DNA from 3 places in the Spongiibacter sp. C9W genome. Region 2 is predicted to be linked to each of the others. Evidence: predicted binding sites of a transcription regulator. Region 2 holds the regulator's gene; each other region holds the start of a gene.
The links. Region 2 encodes sigma-54, which starts transcription at its own class of promoters, with help from an activator protein. Its sites were predicted from a motif close to TGGCACANNNNTTGCNNT; they were not measured.

Region 1 (6,672 bases), 1.2 Mb from region 2:
AACATCGAGGTGATTAGTCGGCTCGTCCAGCAGCAATACATCGGGCTCTGCGACGAGCGCCCTCGCCAGCGATACGCGACGCAACCACCCACCGGACAGGGATGAGATCGGGGCTTCAGGGTCTAGCTCCAGGCGGCTCAGGGTCGACTCGATACGCTGCTGAAAACGCCAACCATCCGCCGCTTCAATTTGACGCTGTAGACGCTCCAACGCTTTTAACGAGGCATCATTCATTTCGCCGTGCGTCAGACTGTGATAGCCCTTCAACAGATCACCGAGTTCGGAAAGGCCACCTGCAACGACGTCAAAAACACAGTCATCTGCCGACGCGAAGTCCAGGTTTTGCTCCATTCGCGCAATGACCAGCCCTGGCTGGCGCCAAAACTCACCCGCATCCGGCTGAAGGCCACCCTCAACCATGCGCAATAATGTCGACTTTCCGCAACCATTGCGCCCAAGCAAACAGACGCGATCACCATCATCCAGCTGGATATCAGTGTTATCCAACACCGTCTGCTGGCCAATGCTGTGTTGCAATTGAGTGCCGCGAATTAAAGGCATATAGTGGTTTCCATGGGTATTAAGGTTAACTGCCGCGCCATATCGCTGGCCGGAAAAGCAGGTGCACAAGGATGATAAACAAGACGATTGGCACGCGACTCTTCGCGCTGCTTGTTTCAATTGGCGCTGCATCATGCTGGGCGGATAATGCCCAGTTGAACGAGCAGCGGCAAGTATATCGTGAAGCCATGGATGAAATCAGCCGCGGTCGCAGCGAACAGGCCGAGCGCCACCTTCCCGCACTCGCCAACTACCCGCTGCTCCCCTACGTTGAACTGGAGTTGTTAAAAGCACAGATTGACGACGTGGCTAGCGGCACGATCGACTACTATCTACAACAATACCGCAACACCGTCGTTGGTAGCCGTATTCACATTGCCTGGCTACACCAGCTGCGTCGCGCGGGGGACTGGCCGCAATTTATACGTTACTACCGAAAAAAGCCCCTCAACAGCCTGCGTTGCGCCTATATTAGCGCCCTCCGACATACCGGCGACAACGCCTTAGCGGATAAAGAAACGCAAAAACTGTGGCATACCGGGCACTCGCTGCCCACACGTTGCGATGGCGTATTAGATCAGTGGCTCAGCCGCTTAGCACCACAGGAACGCCATCAACAACGCCGCCAGCGAGCGCGCCTGGCAATTGCCGCTGGGCAGCACAATCTAGCGATCTATTTACTTAAAAACGTACCCGGCAGCGATGACGCGCTCGCGCTGCTTAAGCAGCCCAGCCTGCTTTATACCCGTGGCTTCGAGTTGTCGGCCAACGACGACAACCGCCAGCTGGCACTGCTTATCCTGCGCCGCTTGGCAAAAAGCGATTTCGAGCGTGCAAATACGCTCTGGCACCAACTAGAGCGGGAATTGTCTTTCAGTAGCCAGCAAAACTACGCGCTGCGTGACGCCTTCGCCCGGCAAATTATCGCCAGCGACGCGGAATACGCCCGGGATTGGATTAACGCCAATGACCCCGCCTTTGAAGACCCCTACCTCACCGAGTGGCGCGTAAGGCTCGCGTTAAAAGATGGCGACTGGGAGGCAGTACACCACTACATTGCCCTACTGCCGACCAAACTGCGCCAGCAGCCAGACTGGCAGTACTGGTGGGCACGTGCCGACATTGAAAAAAACCAGCGATTCACACCCGAAGCAGAGATGCGGCTTAGGGCCATGGCGACTGATCGCGGCTACTACAGTTTTATGGCGGCCGATTTATTGAATCAGGAATATCGCTTGGGCCACCAACGCAACCTCGACCCCAGCTTGGTGAGCGAAGTACAACAACACAGCGCCATTCTGCGCGCGCGCGAGCTGTACTGGCACGGCGCAACAACCACAGCCCGACTTGAGTGGCGCCAGGCAATGCGAAGCTTAAACACCGCAGAACAAATCGCGGCGGCGCAACTTGCTTTGGATTGGCAGTGGTCTCACCAGGCCATCGCCACCGCTATTCAAGCGGGGCAATGGGACGATTTGTCTCTGCGCTTTCCCACTCCCTACCAGACGGTCTTTGCGCGTATCGCCGAGAAAGAAAATATCGACTTGAAATGGATATACGCGATCGCCCGACAAGAAAGCGCCTTTGCCAGTGATGCCCGTTCCCCCGTTGGTGCCCGCGGTTTAATGCAGCTGATGCCCGGCACCGCTCGCACCCTTGCACGACAAATGGGGCGCCCCGTCCCCCGTGGTAAGGAGTTACTGGAACCCGACACCAACATCGAAATGGGCGGCTTTTACTTGGGCCAGCTACTCAAGCGCTTCAACGGCAATCGCATTCTCGCCACCGCCGCATACAACGCTGGCCCGTCAAGAGTGGAAAGAGTATTGATGCGCCAGGACAGCAATATGCCGGCAGATATCTGGATAGAGAATTTACCCTACGGCGAGACCCGTGAGTACATCAAGAATGTGATGGCCTTCAGTGTGGTGTACGGCAAAAAGCTGCAACTGAGCAAACCTATTCTGGCTCAGCATGAGCGGCGGATCAGCCCCTTCGAGGAGCTTCAAACGCCCTGAGCTAAGCCAGCACCTCAACATCGCCGCCAAGGGTTATCCGCCCTTGGCCGCGCTGAATAACATTCTGCCCAAAAATGATATTTTTTCCCTCACTACAGTGCTCACGCAACAGCGAAAAAACAGCCTTTTCACGCTCGCCCGTCTGCGGATCAATGGTCGGAATCGCGCAGCGGGTGCAGGGCTTGACCACATCGAAAGTAACATCGCCGATACGCAATTGCTGCCACTGCCTTTCCGCAAAGGGTGGCGCGCCGTCAACAACGAGGTTGGGCCGAAAACGCGCCATCGCCAGTGGCTTACCATAGCCTTCAGATAAGGCATCAACACTCTGCTGCAAGCACAGCAAAAAGGGAAAACCGTCGGCAAAGCTGACTCTGTCACCGCGCTGAGCATAAGCGGTATCGACCTGCCGGTGAAAATCATCGGCCATATAACACAGTCGTACCTCCACCCCGAGCCGGCGGGACAACCACTGGGCAGCTTCATCACCACCGTCCGCGGCCGAGCAGCGGTCCTGCCAAACAACAACAGCCATGTTATGACTGCCAGTGGGTTTCACCACCGGCTGAGAGTCGCCGCTGCTCAAGTCTTCCAGGATAATGCCGCCATCGATTTGCCTTGCATGCAGTCGACACATCTGCGGCAACTGCCTTTGGCTAAGGAATTGGCCACGGTGGTCAACAACCATCCAGCGCCGATCGCCATGCGGCCCCCAATCACTGACATCAAGCGTCGAAAGGGACTCTCCGGCCAACGATTTTACCGGATAGCGCCACAATCCACTTACTTGCACAACGCCTCCCCCTCACTGACAAAGGTCACAACGGCAGCGCTATCAAACGGCCACTGCAACTCCCTGTCGCCATCGCCTAATACCGGGATACGCTCCCCATAATCGGCAATCAGGGCATCACTCTCAGCGATATCCACCACTTCTATTTGCCACTGCGGATGGCTGGCAAGCAAGTTAGCCAGCAGGGCTTCAGCTTGCTCACACAAGTGGCACGCCGAGGTGCCATACAGAGTTAATTCACGCATACTTGGTCCAAAAAAAAGCTCGGCAACTGCCGGGCTCCAGGTCAGGTGTTAGGCCATTATAAGTCGTATCCGACTTCGTTGTGGCCAGTAATGTCCAAACCTTCCGATTCTTCATCAGCGGTAACGCGCAGACCAATCAACTTATCAACCAGTTTAAACAGCGCAAAACTCACTACCGCGGTATAGGCAAAGGTCGACCCGATACCAATAAGCTGCACTTTCAGCTGCTCAACAATTGTCACGCCCTCGGCCAAGCCTTGACCACTGAAAACCCCCAGCTCACTGCTGGCAAAAATACCGGCGAGGAAGGTACCGAGAATACCGCCAACACCGTGCACGGGGAATACATCCAGTGAGTCATCAATTTTCAACACTTGCTTGATCCACAGCGTGCAATAGAAACAAATAATGCCTGCGCTCAAACCAATCACCACCGCGCCCGCCGGACCAACATACCCCGATGCTGGTGTGATGGTACCGAGCCCAGCCACCATACCGGTCACAGCGCCCAGCGCACTGGGTTTACCGTAACGCCACCATTCGACCAGTGACCAAGTGAGGCAGCCGGTTGCCGCTGACAGGTGTGTCACCAGCATTGCCATACCGGCGTCGCCATTGGCCGCCAGCGCGCTACCGGCGTTGAAGCCAAACCAACCCACCCAGAGCATTCCCGCGCCGGTGAATGTCATCGTTAAGTTGTGGGGCGGTAAGGCAACATTGCCAAAGCCATTACGCGGCCCCATTACCATCGCCGCTACCAGCGCGGCCACGCCGGCGGTAATGTGCACAACCGTGCCCCCGGCAAAGTCGAGCAGCCCCATTTGGCCGAGCCAGCCACCACCCCATACCCAGTGGGTAATGGGCGCGTAAACGGCCAGCAGCCACAGTGCCGAAAACAGCATCACGGCAGAAAAGCGAATACGCTCAGCAAAACCGCCCACGATGAGTGCCGGCGTAATAATGGCGAATGTCATTTGGAACATTACGAACACCGTCTCGGGGATATCTCCCACCAAGCTGTCTTCCCCTACTCCGGCCAGAAGAACACGGCTGAGACCGCCGACAAAGTCGTTGCCATCAGAGAACGCCATACTGTAGGCCACGGCAAACCACAACAGCGAGGCCACACAGGTAATACTAAAGCACTGCATCAGCACACTGAGGATATTCTTACTGCGGACAAGACCGCCGTAGAACAGTGCCAGCCCGGGTAAGGTCATGAAGAGAACCAACGCCGTGGACGTTAAAATCCACGCCGTATTCGCGCCATCGGCTTCTGCAGCGAGACTGCTTTGCGGCAGCAATGCTGCCAATGCAACAAAAATGGGCAGAGCCGCCCGAACGACAGGAATTTTCATTTACTTTTCTCCAAACTCGCGCAACAAAACGCACTATTTATAAGCACAACCCAGTGAAGCAGCACCGTTAAGGTGCATATTGACGCTAATTCGCAATGACATCGAATTAGCCCTCCCTCACCAGAAAGATATTTTTCATTTAATTTCAAATAGTTATCAATTTTCGACGGCGACTGCGCAGTGTTGCCCGCGCCGTTAATTACCACCGAAAGAGACCGCTGCCCCGCTTCAAAGCAATATCCATGCCCAAAATGGGGCGAGCGCACCATTTTCTTGCAAATTCGTTTTCAGTGACGGAGCGCGTGATAGGTCGAGGCATTCAAGCCCAGATAACGTAGAATAGGCCGCCAACAACGATAACAAGGGAGAACAGTGTGTTTTCCAAACCAACTGCCAGAGTCTTAGCGATTTTGGACTTGTTTATGAGCCACCCCAGCAAAGCCTACGGCTTAACCGAGCTGACGCGCATACTGGGCCTGAACAAGGCCACCTGCCACGCCATATTGAGTACCATGGCCCGCTACGGCTTTCTCGCCCAGGACAGTCGCAGTAAAGCCTATCGCTTGGGGCCAAGCATCGCCGCCGCTGGCATGTCAGCCTTTGCCCAGTTTCCCGTGCTTGAAGTGGCTCGCCCGCGACTGGAGGCGCTCAGTAAAGAGCTGCAGCTGGGCTGTGGCCTGATGGGACGAAGCGGCGACCAGCTCGTGCTGCTCACTAATTACGGCATCCCAGAGCGCCTGGAATTTCCTTTCCACCAAGGCCTGCGTCTGCCCAATGCCGCGCCATTAGGGGCCGCTTTTATCGCCTGGTCGTCACCGAACAAGTTGCAACAATGGTTAGATAGCGCTCAGGCACACTTGCCCGAGTGGGATGAAAATCTAGATAAACGACTGCGCATTTCCGTTATTGGCATACGTGCTCGAGGTTTTGAAGTGACCTTGATTAGCGAGGCAGAGGCCGCGCTGGAGCGGGAATTAGCCAAACCGAAAGAAAACTGGAGCCTTGAGGAAGTCGCTGAACATGTGCAGCACTACCGGGAGTCACTGTGCCGCAGCCACTACCACCTTGACCGTATTGAAGAGGGCCGCCAGTACCATGTCGCCAATATTGCTGTGCCTATCTTCGCCAGTGGTGAAGAGCCGGAACTGGTGATTTCAGCGGGCAGTATTCGCCGCCCCGTGTCGGCGCCGGACATCCTCGCCATCGCCGACCGCCTAAAACTCGCGGCTAAAGAAATCAGCGAAGCCGCCACCGCAACCCTGAGCTACCCCCAGCCTGACCAGGATCCGCCGACCGCATGACCGAAGATCGCCAGCAATACCTCAAGAAAAAGCAATTTTTCCAACAGCTGCTCACTATTTACGGCCGTAAGCCGGTGCTCGAGGCGCTACAAAACCCACAAGTTCGCATTTATAAACTGCACTTGGCGGACAGCAATCGACGCGACGGCATCGTCAAAGAAATCGTAGACGCGGCGGAGCGCGAAGGGATTGAGGTCGCCTGGCACGAGCGCCGTGCCCTATCGCGGATATCGAAAAATGGCAAACAAGACCAGGGGGTTGCTGCGGACCTGCAGCTGAAGGCGTATCGGCCCTGTAGCGATATACCGGCAAGTCGCGACACCACTACTCGGCGTATCTATATCGCGCTCGATGGCGTTAACAACCCTCAAAACCTGGGCATGATTATTCGTTCGG
Region 2 (6,672 bases):
TATAGCTCTCTGCGTTGCGTTCGGCTTTCTGCTGGATAGCAGTCACACAGTGTGGCGAGAATTATCCTTTAATCTTCGCTGGGCAACAATTGCAGACGGGCGAAATCGCGCTGAAATGCGCAGTATTTGATTTATTCGCCTTCGTCAAAGCGGCGTTCGATCAAGTCGACGAGAGCGTCGAGGGCGGCTTGTTCGTCTTCCCCTTCGCAGCGAATATGCAGTGTCATGCCTTTGCTGGCCGCGAGCATCATTACCGACATGATACTTTTTCCGTCGACCCATTGCTGCCCCGCCGACACCTGAATGCGAGAGGCAAATGCGGTGCTGGTGGTCACGAATTTGGACGCAGCACGGGCGTGAAGGCCGAGTTTATTGATGATAGGAATTTGGATTTCTTGCATCGCCTTGTCCAGCCCAGGTTAGTGCTGAAGTTCGCGGTGGCGAACTTGCAGGCCAGGACAGGTGTCGCGAAGCGCCTTAGCCAGCTTTTCGGCCATGTATACTGAGCGATGTTGTCCACCCGTGCAACCGATCGCGATGGTGAAGTAGCTGCGACCGGCAGATTCTATCTCAGGCAGCCAGCGCAGCAGGTAAGTGAGTATGTCGTTATACATCTGTTGGACTTGCGGCTGGGCATCTAGGAAGTGCTGAACGGCCTCGTCGCGGCCGCTAAGGCTGCGCAGCGCCTCGTCCCAGTGAGGGTTGGGGAGCATGCGCAGGTCGTAGACCTGGTCGGCATCAATGGGCAGGCCGCGCTTAAAGCCAAAGGACTTTAGCTGTAATGCCATGCGGCTAGCGTCGACGCCGAGAACGCGGTCACGTATGGTGGCGCGCAATTGATGCACAGTCATGTCGCTACTATCGATGGTCAGCGATGCCTCTGCGACAATGGGCTCCAACAGCGCAGACTCTTGCTTTATCGCGTCGCTAAGCGGCTGGGAGTCGGTGCTCAGCGGATGCCGTCGGCGGGTCTCGCTAAAACGCTTAATGAGCTTGTCGTCGCTGGCATCCAAAAAAAGAATACGCAAGCTGGCCAGGCTTCGAACTTGTTTGCACAGTTCTTGGAAGCGGGCGAGCTCTGTTTGTGAGTTTCTCGCATCGATACAGACAGCAACCTGCTGATGAACTTTCAGTGTGCTTTGAGAGAGTTCGGTAACGAGTGCGGGCAGCAGTGACACCGGCAGGTTGTCGATGGCGTAAAAGCCTTCGTCTTCGAGCTGGTGCAGCGCCGTGCTTTTGCCCGAACCTGAGCGGCCGCTGAGAATAATAAGCTTCACGCCTAGCTCGCTACCGCACGTTCATAAAGACTGCTGTCGCTGTCTGCGCTGCGAAGCTGCTGGCGGAAAGCGTCATCGTTGAAGGCGTTGGCCAAGCTTGCCAATACTTTAATGTGTTCGTCGTGTGCTTCGGCAGGAACGATCAACGCAAACACTAAGTCCACGGGTTGGTCGTCTATCGCTTCGAAGTCGATAGGCTCGGCAAGTTTAAGCAGCATGCCGGTAATTTCGGTGCACTGCTGGCTGCGACAGTGGGGAATCGCAACCCCGTGCCCGATACCGGTGCTTCCGAGTCGCTCGCGGGCGAGCAGTTCGTTGAACAGTTCGTCGGCGTTGAATTGCGCATTATCCTCACTGACAAAAATAGAAATTTGTTCCAGTAGGCGTTTCTTGCTGCCCACAGACGTACCGCAGTGGGTACGTCCGGGGCTGAGTATTGAATCAAGGGTCATGTTTACGTTTCCGGAACATCCCCGGGCCTTTAGTGGCCCAGGTTTTTCTCCTTGTGTTTAATAAGCTGGCGATCGAGCTTGTCGGTGAGGCTGTCGATGGCCGCGTACATATCCTCTGATTCACAGGTGGCGAACAGATCGGCGCCGGCCACATGTACGGTGGCTTCAGCTTTTTGAACCAGCTTTTCTACTGACAAGGTAACGTCGGTATTGGTGATATTGTCGAAGTGCCGTTGCAGCTTGGCGAGTTTGTTGTTGACGTAATCGCGAAGTGCCGGGGTAACTTCAACATGGTGACCACTGACGGTTATTTGCATATCTTGCTCCTTCATCGCTGAGAACATCCGGCGCCTCCCGGCGCGTTGTTTGGGCCTTTTGGGGCCTTATTAGACCAGTCTTTTCCGTTCGTTAGAGGGCGGAATGACTAGTGATTCCCTGTACTTTGCAATGGTTCGCCGGGCAACTTTGATGCCTTGCTCGGCCAACAGTTGGGTGATTTTGCTGTCGCTTAGCGGTTTCTTGGGATTTTCTGCGGCAATTAATTTTTTGATTAGTGCACGAATCGCCGTGGAGGAGCATTCTCCTCCGGTATCGGTCGAGACGTGGCTGGAGAAAAAATATTTGAGTTCGTAGATGCCTCTCGGGGTATGCATATATTTTTGCGTGGTAACCCGTGAGATCGTCGATTCATGCATGCTCACTGCATCGGCGATATCGTGGAGCACTAGCGGTTTCATCGCTTCGTCGCCGTACTCCAGGAATCCGCGCTGATACTCAACAATTTTGGTGGCGACTTTCATCAGTGTTTCGTTGCGGCTCTGCAGACTTTTAATGAACCAGCGCGCTTCCTGGAGGTTGTCGCGAATATAGTCTTTGTCGCTGCTGGTGCCGCTGTCTTTGGCGAGCGATGCGTAGTGGCTGTTAATTTGTATTTTCGGGGCAATGTCCGGGTTTAACTCAACCAGCCAGCGGCCTTCTTTTTTGCTGACGAATACGTCTGGTACCACATACTCCGTTTCGTCGTTGCCCACGCAGTCACCGGGAGTGGGGTTCAGCGTTTGAATGAGTGCCAGGGTGTCGCGCAGTTGGTCTTCTTTTAGCCGGCAGCGACGCATGATTTGGTTGTAATCACGGTTGCCGAGCTGCGGCATATGTTGCTCGACAATCTGCAGCGCTTCAGCCAAGTATGGGGTGTCTGGGGAGAGCTGTCGAAGTTGAATCAGCAAGCATTCTTGAAGGTCCTGGCCGCCAACACCTGGGGGGTCAAACTGCTGGATGAGGTGAAGGACTGCATTCACTTCTTCTATTTCGATATTGTCGTCGTCGAAGGCGTCCACCAGCTCTTCGGGGCTGACGGTGAGCCGCCCTTTTTCATCGATCGCGTCGATGATGGCATCAGCGACGATGCGGTCAAGTTCTGAGAGCCGGCTGAGGTTGAGTTGCCAGCGCAGGTGGTCCTGGAGCGACTCTGAGCTGCCGTGGCGATAGTCATTGTTGTAGTCGTCGTCGGCGCTACCGGCCGCGGAGGAGCTTGGTGCGGAGCTTTGGTAGACGTCTTCCCACTGGCTGTCTACCGGCAAATCTTCGGGGATGTCGCTGCGCTCGGCCCATTCACTGTCAGCGTCGTTGCTGGGCGCCTCCTCAGCAGAGGTCGTTTTGCTGTCAGCCTCATTGGCGTTACTTTCGCTCTGGCTGTTGCTGCTCTGGGGTTCCGGGCTGTCGCTGTCTTCCTCTACTTCCAGCAGGGGGTTGGAGTCCAGTGCCGACTGAATTTCCTGTTGAAGGTCGAGGGTGGAGAGCTGTAATAAACGAATCGCCTGTTGCAGCTGGGGCGTCATGGTCAGCTGCTGACCGACTTTTAGCTGGAGCGATTGTTTCATAGGCAATGACTTCTACTACAACCATACCTGAGGGATTAAATGCCGTTATGTAGCCATAAACGACGATGCTTCAGGGTCAGTGTAGTCCCGCAGCCGCACCGCTGCAATAGGCGTTTAAAGCAATTGCTGTGCCGATTTTTTGATCAAAGGGTAAATGTGTCGCCGAGGTAGATGTCCCGCACGATTTGGTTGTTGAGCACGGCCTCGGCATTGCCCTCAGCAACGATGCGACCTTCGCCAACTATGTAGGCTTTTTCGCAGATATCGAGGGTTTCTCGCACGTTGTGGTCGGTAATTAGGACGCCGATGCCGCGCGCCTGCAGGTGGCGAATAATCTGCTGAATATCGTTCACCGATATGGGGTCTACCCCGGCAAAGGGCTCGTCGAGCAGAATAAAACTGGGCTCGGTGGCCAGTGCTCGTGCAATTTCTACTCTGCGCCGTTCCCCGCCCGAGAGCGCCATACCCGGCGATTGGCGAATATGGGCAATGTGAAATTCTTGTAGCAGTGCATCGAGCTTTTCTTTGCGTTGCTTGCGATTCAGGTCGCTGCGGGTCTCCAATATCGCCATGATGTTGTCAGCGACGCTCAGCTTCCGAAATATGGATGCTTCCTGAGGGAGGTAGCCAACGCCGTGTTTGGCCCGACCTTGGATGGAAAGCGGTGTCAGGTCTTTGTCGTCGAGCTGAATGCGGCCGCGGTCGGCGTTGACGATGCCGACGATCATATAAAAACAGGTTGTTTTTCCCGCCCCGTTGGGACCCAACAAGCCGACTATTTCACCGCTGTTAATACTCAGGGAGACGTCTTTGATTACCTCTCTGCCTTTGTAGGCTTTAGCGAGGTTGCTGGCTTTCAATACGGGCATGTTAGCGGGGAGTCTCCGGGGTGTCGGGGGTGGTGCTTGGCGCGGGGCTATCGGTATCACTCACGCCCTGCTGAGGCTGTAGGGTCATTTGTACCCTGCCATCGAGTTTGTGGCTGCCACCATCGGCAATGACCATTTGCTTGCGCCCGCTGTATACAATGCGATCGCCACTGATCTTGGAGCCTTGATGTCGGATGGTGGCATCTTTTTGCAGCAGGATTTCCTCGGCATTTAGGCTGTATTCTATGAGTCGGGCACTGGCGACCACGACGCCTTCCCCGGCGCGGGGTTGTTGCTCAAAATGGGCGGGGCTGCCATGGGCAATAACCTTGGTTACTTTTCTGTCAGCCTCGACAATAATCAGCTTGTCTGCGCGAATAATCAGGCTGCCCTGCGACATATTGACGTTGCCCGTGTAAATGCCGCGATTGTTTTCATAGGTGGCTTTATCTGAGCTGAGGTTGATGGCCTGGCGGCGGTCATCGGGCAAGCCGTGCACGCTGCTGGCGAGGCAGAGCAGGGCGCTAATAGCGAAGGTGCGTAGATTATTGCGGTTCATAGTGTCCTTTTACCTTCGCGAGCAGCTCGACTTTCTCGTTAACGAGGTCGGCCGTCATGCCCTCCGACTGGGTTTCGCCATTGGGTAGTTGCAGTCGCAGTGGCTGATCCGTCGCAACCAGGCTTTGCTCCAGGTCAATGCTGAGTTGCTCTGTGTGGATTTGCGCTTCGCGAATTAAGTCTTCAACAACAACACTGCCACGCAACTGCAGTTGTTGGCCATTTTGTGACAGTGTGCCGGTAATGGCTTGCGCCGTCCACGGCCGCTGCTCGCCGATATTGCCGATGTAGAAGGGCTGATTGAGCTGGATGTTGCCCGAGGAAATCATGCGTTCGGCACTGTCGGCGCGCCACCGGTATGCCACATTGCCGTCTTGGCGATATTTCGAGCCTTCGATGCCCTGGAGGTGGGAGTCAACATCGGGGATGGCTTCGAAGCTGTCAGTCAGGCTCAATTTCCCGCTCTCACTAAATTGCGTGAGGTAGATCACGGTGCCCGCGATAGCGGCCAGTACCGATAGGACCGATGCAGCGTTGATATTGAATGACGGCGCAGCCATTTACAGGAACTGCTCAAGTGCGTCGTTGAGCTTGCCTTGAGACATCAAAATAAGCTCGGCGATCTCTCTCACAGCGCCACTGCCCCCTGCGGCACGCGTTTGCCAGTCGGCATGGCGAGCGACGAAGTGGTGACCATTGGCGACGGTAATGCCCAGGCCCGCTGCTCGAATCGCGGCTAAGTCGGGTAAATCGTCACCCACGTAGGCGATTTGATCGTAGCTTAGCTTTAGGTCTTGGCGCAGTTCTTCGAGTGCCGTGCCTTTGTCTTCCCTGCCTTGGTAGATTAACTCGATGCTCAGTTCTCGCGCGCGTCGCAGCAGCAGTTCAGAGGTTCTGCCGGTGATTATGGCGGGGCGGATGCCGGCGTCGCGCAGCAGTTTAATACCCAGCCCGTCAAGGATGCTGAACGCTTTCATTTCCTCGCCGCTATTGCCAAAGTAGAGGCTGCCATTGGTCAGTACGCCGTCGACATCCATTGCCAGTAGGGTGACCGTTTTTGCTTTTTCGAGAATGGTTTGCATGGTGTTCCCTGTTTTAGGCGACGCCGGCTTTAAGCAGGTCGTGGGTGTGGATCACGCCTACTGGTTTTGCGTGATCGTCCAGAGCGACCAAGACGGTGATTTTATTATCTTCCATAATGCGCAGTGCTTCTGCGGCCAGTGTGCCGGGCTTGATGCTGCGGCAGTTGGCGGTCATCACGTCGTCTATTTTCGCCTGGTGAATGTCAATGCCGCGGTCGATCGCGCGCCGCAAGTCGCCGTCTGTGAAAATACCCGCCAGGCTGCCGTCTTCATTGAGTACCGTGGTCATACCCAGCGCCTTACTGCTCATTTCCAGCAGGGCATCGCTGAGCTTGGCGCCAGTATTGATGTGCGGTATGGCTTCCCCGGTGTGCATAATATTGTCGATCTTCAGCAGCAGGCGTCGACCCAGCGCGCCGCCGGGGTGAGAGAAGGCAAAATCATCGGCGGTGAAGCCGCGGGCCTCCAGTAACGCGATGGCGAGCGCATCGCCCATTACAAGTGTTACGGTCGTGCTGGATGTCGGGGCAAGATTCAGTGGGCAGGCCTCTTGT
Region 3 (6,672 bases), 1.2 Mb from region 2:
TGAGCTTGCATCCGCAGCAAAGCTCCGGGGCGCTAAGTTCAGTGGCGTGGGCGAATGCGTTGGCAATTGTACCGCCGGGTACAACCTTTGAGCGTGGAGAGGTTATCGATTGCCTTTCTTTCGCTGAGTTGGGTGCCTAGAGCGAAAAGAATAACCGTACTTGGCATACAAAAAAGCCCGCAGAAGCGGGCTTTTTTATGCGCAAGTGCTTTTGGGTTAGTCGTTAACTCGACTAAACACCAGGCTCGCGTTAGTGCCACCAAAGCCAAAGCTGTTAGACATAATGGTATTGAGCGTCACGTTTTCGCGCTTTTCTGTTGCAATTGGAATGCCGGCGGCTTCCGAATCCAGCTCCTCGATATTGGCGGAAGCGGCAATGAAGTTATTTTGCATCATCAGTAGCGAGAAGATGGCTTCTTGAACGCCGGTAGCCCCCAGAGAGTGCCCGGCCAGTGACTTGGTTGAACCGATAACGGGGATGGGGTGTTCGCCATAGGCCTGTTTAATGGCCTTGAGCTCCTGCATATCGCCGGCCGGCGTCGAGGTGCCATGTGAGTTGATGTAGTCGACCTCACTGCTGACATTTTGCAGGGCCAGGCGCATGCATCGCGCCGCGCCTTCGCCACTCGGGGCAACCATGTCATAGCCGTCGGAGGTGGCGCCGTAGCCGACTAATTCGCCATAAATTTTCGCGCCGCGCGCTTTGGCGTGCTCGAGTTCTTCCAGAACGATCATGCCGGCACCGCCAGCAATAACAAAGCCGTCGCGGTTAGCATCATAGGGGCGGGAGGCCTGCTGGGGGGTGTCGTTGTACTTCGTAGACAGCGCCCCCATGGCATCAAACAGGCAGCTCAGCGACCAGTGCTCTTCTTCGCCGCCGCCGGCAAAAACAACATCTTGTTTACCCAGCTGAATCAGTTCCGCAGCGTTGCCAATGCAGTGTGCGCTGGTGGCGCAAGCTGAAGAGATGGAGTAGTTGACACCTTTTATTTTAAAGGGGGTGGCCAGACAGGCAGATACGGTGCTCCCCATGGTTTGGGTAACCCGGTAGGGCCCAATACGTTTTACGCCGCGCTCGCGCAGTGTATCGGCAGACTCAATGAGGTTGGCGGAAGAGGCGCCACCAGAGCCCGCAATAATGCCGGTACGCTCGTTGTCGATATCCTTGTCTTCAAGTCCGGAGTCGGCAATCGCTTCTTGCATGGCGATGTAAGCATAGGCTGCCGCGTCGCCCATAAAGCGCAGTTGCTTGCGATCAATGTGGGCTTTTAAATCCAGGTCTTTAATGGAGCCTGAAATATGGCTGCGAAAGCCCATTTCCTTGTAGGTGTCGTTATGTGTGATGCCGGATGCACCATTTTGGAGCGAAGCCAAAGCTTGTTTGATGTCGTTGCCAATGCTGGAGACGATACCCATCCCCGTAACTACAACACGTTTCATGTCTACCTCGTAGCGTATGTTTGTTCTGTCAGTGAGTCTTGTTTGCCACGCTAGTGGCATTGTTATTACGCGAAGCTGGCGTCGTCTTTGAACAGGCCAACCCGCAGATCTTTAGCGGTGTAGATAACTTTCCCGTCGACAGCGACCTCGCCGTCGGCGATACCCATAACCAGTTTGCGTTCAATGAGTCGCTTGAAGTTGAGTGTGTAGGTAACGAGTTTGGTGTCGGGTAAAATTTGTCCAGTGAACTTAATTTCGCCGGCACCCAGCGCGCGGCCTTTGCCACTGTTGCCGCGCCACCCGAGGAAAAAGCCCACCAGCTGCCACATGGCATCGAGCCCCAGGCAGCCGGGCATGACCGGGTCGCCAACAAAGTGGCAGTCGAAAAACCATAGGTCGGGGTTGATATCGAGCTCGGCGATCAGTTGGCCTTTGCCGTATTCGCCACCTTCGCCGCTAATATGAGTGATGCGGTCTAACATGAGCATATTGTCGACGGGAAGGCGGGGGTTGCCCGGGCCAAAGAGCCGGCCGTGGCCGCAATCAATGAGTTCTTCTTTTGTAAAGCTATTTTTATGGGTAAGAGACATAAGAAAAAGACTTGCCAGTGAGAAATTTGTAGCGCGCATAGTAGCATAAGGGCCTGCTGAGCACACAAAAATGTCAACATTGGCCTGATCATTGCTGTAATAATTTGGTAAGCAGGGCAAAGTAGGCTACGCGGTGATTGCGAATCTGCAGTACTGCTGGGAAAATTTACCCACATGATGGCCTTGCTGCGAGGCTGGATAATCGAACAACAAAAATTGGATAAATAATATGATCAGGAAATGTCTCTTTCCGGTTGCCGGCTACGGTACCCGCTTCCTACCCGCGACGAAGTCGATGCCCAAAGAAATGCTGCCGATCGTCAACAAGCCACTGGTTCAGTACGGTGTTGAGGAGTCTATTGAGGCGGGGCTTAAGCAAATTGCTCTGGTAACGGGTCGCGGTAAGCGCGCCATTGCTGATCACTTCGACATTAGTTTTGAGCTTGAAAACCAAATAGCGGGCACCAGCAAAGAGTCCTACTTGACCAGTATTCGGAAAGTGTTGAGCGAAGGCACTTTTATGATGACGCGCCAGCGCGAAATGAAAGGCTTGGGGCACGCCATTCTTACCGGTGAAAGCCTGGTGGGCAATGAGGCCTTCGGCGTTATCCTTTCTGATGACCTGTGCGTGAATCCGGGCGAAGATGGTGTGATGGCGCAAATGGTGAAGCTGTACAACCAGTTCCGCTGTAGCATTGTCGCTATCCAGGAAGTGCCAATGGAGAACATCGAGAAATACGGTGTTATTGCCGGCGATGATATGGGTGGTGGTCTCTACCGAGTAAAAGATATGGTTGAGAAGCCCAAGGCTGAAGACGCGCCGAGTAACCTCGCCGTTATTGGTCGCTATATTCTAACGCCCGATATTTTCGATATTTTGCGCGACACTCCTCCGGGTAAAAACGGCGAAATTCAGCTGACAGATGCACTGATGACCCAGGCTCAAAACGGCTGCGTGCTGGCGTATAAATTCCAAGGCCGCCGATTTGACTGCGGCAGCGTGCCCGGATTTATCGAAGCGACAAACTACGTCTACGAAAACATCTATCAAGACGGGCAGGGTTGATTCATGGTGCAAGAACTAAGCTGTTTTAAGGCCTACGATGTTCGCGGTCGCATCCCCGATCAGCTCAACGAAGATATTGCCTACCGCATTGGTCGCGCCTTTGCTGAGGTGATCAAGCCAAAGAAGGTTGTCGTTGGGCACGATATTCGCCTGAGTAGTGAGGCAATAAAAGCAGCCGTTTCTAATGGCTTGCGCGATGCAGGGGTCGATGTGTACGACATCGGCCTGTGTGGAACAGAAGAAATTTACTTTGCCACGTCGCATGCAGAAATGGATGGCGGTATTGCCGTCACCGCGAGCCATAATCCCAAAGATTATAACGGCATGAAGTTCGTGCGTGAGGAGTCGAAGCCAATCAGCGGCGACACTGGCCTGTTGGATATTAAAGCCCTTGCTGAGAAGAACGAATTTTCAGCCCCGGCAGCGGTGCGTGGCCAGCTTCAGTCGCTTGATACGAGTGCGGCCTATGTCGAGCACTTGTTGAGCTACGTAGATGTATCTGACCTCAAGCCGCTCAAAATCGTCGTCAATGCCGGCAATGGTGGCGCTGGGCGTGTGGTTGATTTGTTGGAACCGCATTTGCCGTTTGAATTTATTCGTGTTCATCACGAAGCTGATGGCAACTTCCCGAACGGCGTGCCGAACCCTCTTTTGGTGGAGAATCGTCAACCCACTATTGATGCCATTAAGGCGCACGGTGCTGACCTGGGTATTGCCTGGGACGGTGACTTTGATCGCTGTTTCTTTTTCGATGAGCGCGGCGAGTTCATCGAAGGCTATTACGTTGTGGGCTTGCTTGCCGAGACCTTCCTGCTGAATGCTCCAGGCGAAAAAGTGGTTCACGACCCGCGTTTAACCTGGAACACCGTGGATATTGTTCAGGCGCGCGGCGGCGAGGCGGTACAGAGCAAAACCGGTCATGCCTTTATTAAAGAACGAATGCGCAAGGAAAATGCGGTTTACGGCGGTGAAATGAGTGCCCACCACTACTTCAGGGACTTTGCTTACTGCGATAGTGGCATGATTCCCTGGTTGCTGGTTACTCAGCTGATGTCGGTGAGGTCTGCGGCCTTGTCGTCGCTGGTCGAAGAGCGCGTTGCCAAGTTTCCCTGCAGTGGTGAAATTAATCGCGAGGTCGACGATGCGCGCGCCAGTATTGCTGCCATTGAAGCAAAATATGCCGAGCAGGCTAGCAGCGTTGATTATACCGACGGTCTGAGTATGGATTTTGACGGCTGGCGGTTTAATGTGCGCATGTCCAACACCGAGCCGGTTGTACGCTTGAACGTTGAGAGTGAGGCGGACATGGCGCTGATGAAGCAGAAAACAGAGGAGCTGCTAACCCAGCTATAAGCGCGGTTTCTGTTGCTTGTTAGAAAGCCGGGCATAGCCCGGCTTTTTTGTTTCTGTGGTGAGTGCGTCCGGTTATTAGCTATTGGCGCGTCGGGCTCGCTCGATGAGTTGCGCTGTCGAGCTGTCGGGGGTGGTGTCGCTGTCTGTGTCGCCTCGGAGGCTCCCCAGTAGTTGGTGGCTTAACTGCTTGCCAAGTTCTACCCCCCATTGGTCAAAGGGGTTGATGTCCCAGATGAAGCTCGCGCAGATCAGTCGATATTCGTACAGCGCGATCAAATTGCCGAGTGCGCGGGGGCTGAGCTCGTCCATCAAAATTGTGGTACTGGGGCGGTTGCCTGGCATGGCTTTATGTTTGGCAAGTTGTGCGGCCTCGTCAGGGCTGAAGCCGTCCCGTAGTAGCTCTTGCTCCACCTCTTTGGCAGATTTGCCCTGCATAAGCGCTAGGCTTTGTGCAAAGCAGTTCGCCAGTAAGGCTTGCTGTTGGTCGAGAGCTTTGCCACTGTTTTTGAGCGTGGCAATAAAGTCGCAGGGAATGATGTCGCTGCCTTGGTGGAGTAATTGGTGGAAGGAATGCTGGCCATTGGTGCCTTCGCTACCCCATATTACGCCGCCGCTCTGTTGCGGCAGGGCGTCGCCGCTACGGTCCACCGTTTTTCCGGCGCTTTCCATAAACAGCTGCTGGAGATAGTCGGGGAGCTGCTTGAGGCGGTTGCAGTAGGGCAGGATGGCGTGAGAGCTGATATTCCAGCTGTTGCGATACCACACATCCAATAGCGCGAGTGTAGCAGGCAGGTTGCTCTCAAGGCTGCTGCTTGCCATGTGCTCGTCAACTTCCGCGCCGCCTAGCAATATTTCCGAGAAGCAGGGCCAGCCGTAGTTGGCGGCGACGATAAGGCCAAAGCCAGACCAGACGGAAAAGCGCCCGCCTACCCAGCTCGGCACGGCGAGGGTGAGGTCTGGTGCAATCCCCAGCTTGGCAGCGGCGTCGGGGTTGGCGGTTATGGCAATAAAATGCCTGCTGATATCCTGCCCCGGTAGAGCCTGTTCCAACCAGCGCTTTGCCGCTGCGGCATTGGCTAAGGTTTCTTGCGTGCCGAAAGATTTCGAGGCAACGATGAAGAGGGTGCTCTCGGCGGGCAAATCGGCGAGGGCTTCGTTGGCGCAACTCGGATCAATATTGGCTAAAAAGCGGCATTCAAAAGCGGCTTCTGCACTCTCTTTCAGGGCTTCGGTAAACAGGCGCGGGCCAAAGTCAGAGCCGCCGATACCGATGTTGACGATATGGCTGTAGGGTTTGCCGGTGCAGCCACACAGTTCGCCGCTGCGCAGGCCTGCGCTGATCGCCGCCATGTTTTCGTACATTGTGTGAATCGCGGGATCGCTGCTGTGTTGGGAGTGCGCCCATGTTCGCAGTGCGGCGTAATTTGCACTGCGTTGTTCTGTGTTGTTGCACAGCGCGCCGCTGCGCATAGCGTTAAGCTTTTCCGGTAGGCCTGCATCGAGGGCGAGGGCATGTAGGGCTTTGGCAATGTCGCTATCGATATGCTGCTTTGAGTAATCGATAAACAGGGCGCCCAACTCCGCGCTGAATTGCGTGCTGCGATCCGCATGTTCGGCGAAGCGTTGTTTTAATGGTTGCTTTGAGCACGCACTCTTGAGTGAGGCGAGTGTTTGCCAGATTTCGCCTCGGCGACTCGGTGTTGCTGGTGCCACTGATTTCTCCCGTTCTTCCGTGGTGGGCGCTCTTCGCATTATCGCAGCCCATTACTGCCGATAATAACGCAATATTCATACCGTTATATGAAATCGCCGTCCTTTTGCGACCGCTGCCTAGCTTTTTCTTTGAAGGGCCAGTTCGCACAGCTTGCTAAGAGCGTCTTTGTGGGCGCTCGGCGGGAGGGACTGTAGTGCATGAATAGCAGCCTGGCTGTATTTCTGGGCGGCATCTCGGCAATAGTCTAGAGCGCCGCTTTGCTTAACGGCTGCAACAATGCTGTCAAGCTCGTCCGCCGACTTTTCACTAATGGCACGTTGAACTTGCTGCTTTTGTGTAGCGCTACCGTTCTGCAATATGAAGATCAGTGGCAGGGTCGGTTTGCCCTCTGCCAGGTCGTCGCCGACATTTTTACCAGTCTCGGCGGGGTCGCCTTCGTAGTCCAGAATGTCATCAATCAGCTGGAAGGCAATGCCGAGATTTAAGCCGTAGTCATACAGGGCTTGTTG

Region 1: the regulator sigma-54 is predicted to act here: its motif matches at 5,206-5,223, upstream of AC2Q8J_RS03030 (ammonium transporter).
Region 3: the regulator sigma-54 is predicted to act here: its motif matches at 2,111-2,128, upstream of galU (UTP--glucose-1-phosphate uridylyltransferase GalU).

What each region holds. Positions count from the first base shown of each region.
Region 1 covers NZ_CM170672.1:629,008-635,679, forward strand. The annotation lists gene AC2Q8J_RS03010 (ATP-binding cassette domain-containing protein) at 1-561, opposite strand, end outside; gene AC2Q8J_RS03015 (transglycosylase SLT domain-containing protein) at 633-2,579, shown strand; gene AC2Q8J_RS03020 (MOSC domain-containing protein) at 2,581-3,372, opposite strand; gene AC2Q8J_RS03025 (glutaredoxin family protein) at 3,363-3,617, opposite strand; gene AC2Q8J_RS03030 (ammonium transporter) at 3,674-4,975, opposite strand; gene AC2Q8J_RS03035 (IclR family transcriptional regulator) at 5,350-6,276, shown strand; gene AC2Q8J_RS03040 (TrmH family RNA methyltransferase) at 6,273-6,672, shown strand, end outside.
Region 2 covers NZ_CM170672.1:2,899,554-2,906,225, forward strand. The annotation lists gene mgtE (magnesium transporter) at 1-1, opposite strand, end outside; gene AC2Q8J_RS13780 (HPr family phosphocarrier protein) at 132-401, opposite strand; gene rapZ (RNase adapter RapZ) at 420-1,277, opposite strand; gene ptsN (PTS IIA-like nitrogen regulatory protein PtsN) at 1,280-1,729, opposite strand; gene hpf (ribosome hibernation-promoting factor, HPF/YfiA family) at 1,759-2,046, opposite strand; gene AC2Q8J_RS13800 (RNA polymerase factor sigma-54) at 2,116-3,609, opposite strand; gene lptB (LPS export ABC transporter ATP-binding protein) at 3,753-4,478, opposite strand; gene lptA (lipopolysaccharide transport periplasmic protein LptA) at 4,480-5,037, opposite strand; gene lptC (LPS export ABC transporter periplasmic protein LptC) at 5,024-5,596, opposite strand; gene AC2Q8J_RS13820 (KdsC family phosphatase) at 5,597-6,118, opposite strand; gene AC2Q8J_RS13825 (KpsF/GutQ family sugar-phosphate isomerase) at 6,132-6,672, opposite strand, start outside.
Region 3 covers NZ_CM170672.1:1,689,533-1,696,204, reverse strand. The annotation lists gene AC2Q8J_RS08020 (molybdopterin molybdotransferase MoeA) at 1-140, shown strand, start outside; gene fabB (beta-ketoacyl-ACP synthase I) at 217-1,440, opposite strand; gene fabA (bifunctional 3-hydroxydecanoyl-ACP dehydratase/trans-2-decenoyl-ACP isomerase) at 1,506-2,030, opposite strand; gene galU (UTP--glucose-1-phosphate uridylyltransferase GalU) at 2,260-3,096, shown strand; gene AC2Q8J_RS08000 (phosphohexomutase domain-containing protein) at 3,100-4,449, shown strand; gene pgi (glucose-6-phosphate isomerase) at 4,525-6,162, opposite strand; gene AC2Q8J_RS07990 (polyprenyl synthetase family protein) at 6,280-6,672, opposite strand, start outside.